Regions from separate parts of the Erwinia sp. E602 genome, predicted to be linked through region 1. Evidence: predicted binding sites of a transcription regulator. Region 1 holds the regulator's gene; the other holds the start of a gene.
What was found. Region 1 encodes Fur, which represses iron uptake genes when iron is present. Its sites were predicted from a motif close to ATAATAATGAGAACNACTATCAA; they were not measured.
Positions count from the first base shown of each region.

Region 2: a site for Fur is predicted at 1,399-1,421, ahead of fhuE (ferric-rhodotorulic acid/ferric-coprogen receptor FhuE). Genes of this name have one in related genera too.

Region 1 covers NZ_CP046582.1:3,478,549-3,482,497, reverse strand. Annotated here, with positions in the region: gene glnS (glutamine--tRNA ligase) at 1-134, shown strand, start outside; gene mtr (tryptophan permease) at 550-1,797, shown strand; gene GKQ23_RS17485 (hypothetical protein) at 1,818-2,015, shown strand; gene fur (ferric iron uptake transcriptional regulator) at 2,077-2,520, opposite strand; gene fldA (flavodoxin FldA) at 2,912-3,442, opposite strand; gene ybfE (LexA regulated protein) at 3,588-3,869, opposite strand.
Region 2 covers NZ_CP046582.1:229,356-233,304, reverse strand. Annotated here, with positions in the region: gene GKQ23_RS02430 (NAD(P)-dependent alcohol dehydrogenase) at 49-1,065, shown strand; gene fhuE (ferric-rhodotorulic acid/ferric-coprogen receptor FhuE) at 1,587-3,731, shown strand; gene GKQ23_RS02420 (diguanylate cyclase) at 3,865-3,949, shown strand, end outside.

The sequences.
Region 1 (3,949 bases):
CAGAGGCATCCGCGCCATATCAGTTCGAGCGTGAAGGCTACTTCTGCGCCGACAGCGTTTACTCCAGCGCCAGCCAGTTGGTGTTTAACCGCACCGTTGGCCTGCGTGATACCTGGGCGAAAAGCGGCGAATAACGTCGCTTTTACGCGGTAATGATAAAAGGAGCGAGCAATCGCTCCTTTTTTTTGCTTAGCGATCGCAGCCGTCAGAATAGCCTGACTGTCTGACTGTCTGACTGTCTGACTGTCTGACTGTCTGACTGTCTGACTGTCTGACTGTCTGACTGTCTGCCACCTGCCACCTGCCACCTGCCACCTGCCACCTGCCACCTCGATTTTCCACCTGCTCTCCGCCGCAGTGGTACGTCCGTCTGTCTCTTTACGTTTCTGTAAATAAGAGTTTCCGATCGGAAGCTCTGCCATTTGCAGCTTAGTGGGTTAGTGTACTAGTTCGTGAGTATTTAACTCTGTAGACTGTGCCGCTTTAGCGTCGTTGCGCCAGATGTTGTCAGGCCTTTCAACGGCGCGGATTGTTTATCAGGGAGTTATTATGGTTTCACCCGTTTCTGCCACGCCGCTGCCCGCCACGCTGTGGGGCACGCTGATCATTAGCGGCACCATTATCGGTGCCGGGATGTTCTCACTGCCGGTGGTGATGGCCGGTGCCTGGTTTAGCTGGTCGACCGCGCTGCTGCTGGTGAGCTGGTTGTGTATGCTGCTCTCCGGGCTGCTGTTTCTGGAGGCCAGCCAGCACTATCCGGCCGGGGCCAGCTTTGACACCATCACCCGCGATTTACTCGGCAGGGGCTGGAACCAGATTAACGGCCTGTCGGTGGCCTTCGTGCTGGGCATTCTTACCTACGCCTATATCTCTGCCAGCGGAGCGATTATCCAGCGCACGCTGGGGCTGCTGGATATCCCGCTCTCCGCGCGCAGCGCCGGGCTGCTGTTTACCCTGCTGGTGGCGCTGTTTATCTGGCTCGGCACCGGCGTGGTCAGCCGCATGACGCTGATTGTTCTCGGGGCTAAGCTTGTCACTTTCCTGACCATTTTTGGCGGCCTGCTGTGGCACGTACAGCCCGCCACGCTGCTGGATAGCGCGGCTGAAGGCGGCCACTATCTGCCTTACCTGTGGATGGTGGTGCCGTTTTGCCTCGCCTCGTTTGGCTATCATGGCAACATTGCCGGGCTGAACCGCTACTACGGCCACCATGCTCAGCGCGTCGGCCGCTGCCTGATTTACGGCACGCTGCTGGCGCTGGCGATCTACTTTATCTGGATCCTCGGCACCATGGGGAACATTCCCCGCCAGGATTTCCGTGCGATAGCCGCGCAGGGCGGCAATATTGATGTGCTGGTCGCGGCGCTGTCCGGCGTGCTGCACAGTCCTTACCTCAACCTGCTGCTGAATATCTTCTCCAACTTCGCGGTCGCCAGTTCGTTTCTCGGCGTCAGCCTCGGCTTTTTTGACTACCTGGCCGATCGGTTTAACATCGATGGCACGCACGGCGGGCGGCTGAAAACCGCACTGCTGACCTTCAGCCTGCCGCTGGCGGCGGCGATGCTGTGGCCGGACGGCTTCCTGGTGGCGATCGGCTACGCCGGTCTGGCCGCCACCATCTGGGCGGTCATCACTCCGGCCCTGCTGGCCTGGAAGGCGCGGCAGCGCTTTGCCACGCCTGCCTGGCGGGTAAGGGGCGGAGCCATTCCGCTTGCGCTGGTGCTGGCCTTCGGCGCGCTTAACGTGGTGGTCTCGCTGCTCTCCTACGGCAACTGGCTGCCGGTGTGGAGCGGCTAACACCCCGTTCATCTGCGGGGATGATGCATCTGGCGGCATTGAGCAGCGCCGATCGGCGGCAGCTCCACGGTGCATTACCGGTGGTGATGTTTCATCAGGGTGTCGGCAACGGGAATAGCTGGCAGCTGTGGCAGCCGCAGCATCCGCCGGCGGTGAGCGGCAGCGTGCAGATCCGTAGCGTCAGCGGAAAACGGTTCAGCCGGGTTGAGAGTCTGTAATCGGAGATGTGCAGTAGGGAAGAGAACCGGTGGCAGGCCACCGGTTTTACAACAGGGGGGATTACTTGTCGTGCAGAGTTTCGTCTTCGCGGCAGTCGCCGAGAGCGCAATGGCCGTACAGGTACAGGCTATGGTTGCTCAGTTTGATACCGTGACGCGTGGCGATATCACGCTGACGGGTTTCAATCGATTCATCACTAAACTCAATTACTTTGCCGCAGTCCAGGCAGATCAGGTGGTCATGATGCTGCTGCTGGGTCAGTTCGAAGACAGATTTACCGCCCTCGAAATTATGACGGGTCACGATGCCCGCATCGTCGAACTGGTTAAGTACGCGATATACGGTCGCCAGACCAATCTCTTCGCCCATATCAATCAGGCGCTTATACAAGTCTTCCGCACTGACGTGATGGCCCTCAGGTTCCTGAAGCACTTCCAGAATTTTCAGTCGTGGAAGCGTGACTTTCAGGCCGGCCTTCTTTAATGCGGTGTTGTTGTCAGTCATGCGGATATTGTCCTGTTACTTAGCTGGTCACTTAGAGGCTGAAAGCCCTGAACATCGGTTGACGCTAAAGTTAGATGCGTCCCAGTATAGAACTGATACTTTAAAATGAAAACCGTCAGGGGGAAGTAAGCCACTACCGGATGTAAGGGATTGTACCATGACATCCGGTGTAGCCCGAACCCAAAATTAATTCGTTAACATTTCGGCCTTCCTCTGCCTGAGGCGCTGATTGCGACAATCGTCACAGCAAGGCGGCAGGGGGAGGAGAAAGCAGGTAACCGATGGGGTTATTGTACAGTTTTGGTGGTTAAAATTTCAAATATCTATCGATTACTTCTATAGGAAAAACCACTGGCCGGGTGTGAGGCAGCCCTCACTCCGGCCGACTGGCTTAAGCTTCGATGATCTCTTTTAACTGAAGTTCATCAAAAATTTGTTTTACCCACTTCTCAACGCGATCGTTGGTCAGCTCAGGCTGGCGATCTTCATCAATGGCGAGGCCGAGGAAGTGGTTATCATCGGCGAGACCTTTAGAGGCTTCAAAATGGTAGCCTTCGGTTGGCCAGAAGCCTACCAGCACCGCGCCGTTTGGCTCGATAATGTCGCGCAGGGTACCCATCGCGTCACAGAAGTACTCTGAGTAGTCTTCCTGATCGCCACAGCCAAACAGGGCAACCAGTTTACCATTGAAATCAACCTCTTCCAGCGTCGGGAAGAAGTCGTCCCAGTCACACTGGGCTTCACCATAATACCAGGTCGGAATGCCCAGCAGCAGAATATCGAAGGCTTCCAGGTCTTCTTTGCTGCTTTTGGCAATATCACGAACCTCTGCAACGTCTTTACCCAGTTGCTTCTGGATCATCTTTGCAATGTTTTCCGTATTGCCCGTATCGCTGCCAAAGAAAATGCCTACGATTGCCATGAGTTTGATAACCTCTTGAATCTTAATGGTATGGTGACTGCAAAATGGTTTGCATATAGCGCTAATAATAGCAGACTGCACTCAACGGATAAATGCGAAATGCCGCTGGTTTTGTCGCTTTGTGCGTAGCACTGCGGCCAGCGGCTCAGGATGGCAGGTGCTGTAACTGAGCCAGCAGCATCTCTTCAATCAGCTCGCTGCGGCTCATATTGCGCGCTTCCGCCAGCTGATTCAGCGCGTCAACCGCCTCGCTGTTCATTTTCAACTCAACGCGCTTAAGTCCGCGAACCTTGTCGCGCTTGAGCTGGTTGCGTTTGTTGATCCGCAGTTGCTCATCACGCGTAAGCGGATTGGTTTTCGGTCGTCCCGGGCGACGTTCGTCTGCAAACAGATCGATCGTGGTGCGGTCCGTGTTTTCTTTTGCCATAGGTCGGTGATTACTGAAAAGGCTGGGTTCTGATGAATTGGGCCGTCATGCCGCCTGAAAAACCATCAGCGGCAAAATTT
Region 2 (3,949 bases), 1.6 Mb from region 1:
AAGCGGCTAAACTTACGCCTTAATAACCGTTTATCTGAGGTATCACGAGTGAAAATCAAAAGCTACGCAGCACTGGAAGCCGGTCAGGCACTGCAACCCTGGGAGTACGATCCGGGCGCCCTGGCAGCAGAAGAGGTTGAAGTTGAGGTGGAGTACTGCGGCGTCTGTCACTCTGATCTGTCGATGATCGACAATGAATGGGGCATTTCGCAGTATCCGACCATCGCCGGACACGAGGTGATTGGCCGGGTCAGCGCGCTGGGCGACGCGGCGCAGAACAAGGGGCTGAAAGTGGGCCAGCGCGTCGGCATCGGCTGGACGGCGAAAAGCTGCCAGCACTGCGACTCCTGTATTAACGGTGAGCAGGTTAACTGCGAGAACGGCAGCACGCCAACCATCCTTAACCACGGTGGCTTCGCCGAGAAGCTGCGCGCCGACTGGCAGTGGGTGATCCCGCTGCCGGAGAATCTGGACGCGGCCAGCGCCGGCCCGCTGCTGTGCGGCGGCATTACCGTCTTCAAACCGCTGCTGATGAGCAACATCACCGCCACCAGCCGCGTGGCGGTGATTGGCATCGGCGGCCTTGGCCATATCGCCATCAAGCTGCTGCACGCGCTGGGCGCAGAAGTGGTGGCGTTCAGCTCCACGCCATCCAAAAAGCAGTCGATCCTGGATATGGGCGCGGACGAAGTGGTCAACAGCCGCGATCCGGAAGCGCTGAAGGCGCTGGCCGGCCGTTTCGACCTGGTGCTGAGCACCGTGGCCGTCGATCTCGACTGGAAACCCTACTTCGATGCGCTGGCACCGAAGGGCAAGTTCCACACCGTCGGTGCGGTGATGAAGCCGTTCCAGGTCAGCGCTTTCGACCTGATTATGGGCGACAAAGCGATCACCGGTTCCTCTACCGGCTCGCCGGGGCAGCTGCGCTCGCTGCTGAAGCTGGCGGCACGCCGCGATATCGCGCCGCAGGTGGAGTTCTTCCCGATGTCAAAAATCAACGAGGCGCTGGATCACGTACGCGCCGGTAAGGCCAACTTCCGCGTGGTGCTGAAAGCGGATTTCTGACGGTTCGGTCAGCCGGTTATGACGCCCGGCTGGCCCTGCAGCGTTAACCCGTTCTGAGACGACACCGGTCAGGTTAGCAGGCGTAAAGCGCACGTCTTCCCTGGCCGGTGTCGTTGCCAGACCGGTCGGGTTCCCTGTACATCGGGACATTGCGCGATCCGGCTCACGTCAGCCCCTACCTCCGTGATGGTTGCTCAGCACCCACGACAGAACTCCCCTTCAGGCAGAACGCGCAGTCACACCCTGGTAACCGTTATAACACCCGTAAATCCGGAACTTTTTGACATCATTACTGTCGCTATCCTCCAAAAATCGTTTATAGTCACTGCCGGAATGCATATAGTTCTCATTCTTGTTGTTATTCCAGGTTAGTGATTGCGGTGCAGAACGCGCCGCCAGAGCGCCTCACCGGTTTATTGAGGGAATAATCAGACGGCCAGGTCCCGTGAATCTGGCAACGCGTTTCGCGCGCGCGGTGCAGGGTGTCGTAAAAAAAATCCAATAAAATACGAGGCTTCACCGTGTCTTCATCCCGTACCTCTGCTGGTTTACACCGGTTCACTCCCTCTCTCGCCGCCCTGCTGGTGCTCTCAGCCCTGCAGCCTGCCGTTGCCGCTACCGTGAGCAATGAACAGGAAAAAACGCTGACGGTTGAAGCCTCAGCCACGGCCCAGGCCGACCAGGCGAGCAGCGATTACAGCGTGCCGGTGACCTCCAGCAATATCGGCACCAAAATGGCGCTGGCGCTGCGCGATATCCCGCAGTCGGTCTCGATCATCAGCAAACAGCGCATTCAGGATCAGAACCTGACCACCATCGGCGACGTGCTGAACAACACCACCGGCGTCTCGGCTTACAGCATCGACTCCGAGCGCGTCTCGTTCTGGTCGCGCGGCAATCTGATTAATAACTACCTGTTTGACGGCGTGCCGACCATCGTTGACAGCATCTGGGATTTTGGTGAAACCGCGGGCGATACGGCGATCTTCGACCGTGTCGAAGTGATTCGTGGTGCTAATGCCCTGAGCACCGGTTCCGGCTACCCATCGGCCGCGGTCAATATGGTGCGCAAGCACGCTGACAGCAAGGTCATCACCGGCAGCCTGAGCGCGGAAACCGGCAGCTGGGACAAGCAGCGCTATGTCGGTGACGTAAGCGTACCGTTAAATGAGACCGGCAGCGTACGTGCCCGCGCCATCGGCGGCTATGAAGAAGGTGACAGCTGGCTGGACCGCTACCACAAGCGTAAACGTTTCCTGACCACGCTACTGGATGCCGATATCACCGATTCGACGACGCTGACGCTGGGCTGGGACTATCAGTCAACCGAAACCCGCGACCCGACCTGGGGCGGACTGCCGGTGTTTTACAGCGACGGTAGCCGTACCCACTTCGACCGGAGCTTTAACACCGCTTCAGACTGGGCGTACAGCGATAAAGAGTCCAACAAGGTCTATGCCAGCCTGGTGCAGAAATTTGATAATGGCTGGCAGGCACAGGTTAACGGCTCTCACAGTAAAACCACCTTTGATACCCTGCAGATGTATCCGTGGGGCTTCCCGGATAAATCTACCGGTGCCGGTGTCTATGCGCTGAACGGCTGGAACAAGGGTACGCGTAAAACAGACTCCGTAGATCTTTACGCTAATGGCCCGTTTGAGCTATTCGGACGTAACCATGAGCTGATGCTCGGCGGCAGCTACAGCAAACAGGACAACTACTTCTTTAACACCTCATCGGACGGCGTGCTGATTGGTGACTTCAATAACTGGAACGGCAGCATTCCGCAAGGCACCTACGCTGACTGGAAGGTGGAAAGCGACGACACTATCCGCCAGAAGTCACTGTACAGCGCCGCCCGCTTCTCGCTGGCCGATCCGCTGTCGCTGCTGGTGGGCGCACGCTACACCCAGTGGGCCGCCCACGGCACCACCGGCAATAAAGAGAACGATAAGATCGCGCCTTATGCCGGCCTGACTTACGACCTTAACGATACGTACTCGGTTTATGCCAGCTATACCAGCATCTTCCAGCCGAACAATGTCCGCAGCATTGAGGCGAAGTATCTGGAACCGACGAAGGGTAAAAGCTACGAGACCGGTATTAAAGGCGACTGGAACAACAGCCGCCTGACGGCCAACCTGTCGCTGTTCCGCACCGAGCAGAACAACCTGGGCGTGAATACCTACGCCTACGTTCCTGGTACGACCGAATACGCATGGAAGTCCGTTGATTCCGTTACCCGCGGCGTGGAGTTCGAAGTCAACGGTGCGCTGACCGATAACTGGCAGATGACCTTCGGCGCATCGCGTTACATCGCCGAAGAACGTAACGGCGCTGCCGTTTCTCCGCAGCTGCCACGCACGACGGCGAAACTGTTCACCAGTTATCGTCTACCGATGCTGCAGGATCTGACCGTCGGCGGCGGCGTCAACTGGCAGAACCAGAGCTGGCAGGACGTCACCGGCCCTACGGGTAGCGAACACCTGGTGCAGGGCAGCTATGCGCTGGTTAACCTGTTCAGCCGCTATCAGGTCACTAAACAGCTCTCCGTACAGGCCAACGTCAATAACCTGTTCGACAAAGAGTATTACGCCTATCTCGGCGATTACGGCCTTTACGGCGCACCGCGCAGCGTTTCGGTCTCAGCAAACTACAACTTCTGATGCGTTAAACGCTTAACATCACGATCGGCCCACCAGCGGGCCGATCATTGTTCCAGTTTGTGATAAATATTCATCCGCAGCGGGCACATTTCCCGATACACTGCGCTATCGACAGCTCATCCGTTGTGACACCATGCACTACTATTCACCTGACCATAACCAGCTTGCCCTGCGATCGACACGTTTCGTGCGCCGCATGTTTGCCATGCGTCAGCTCG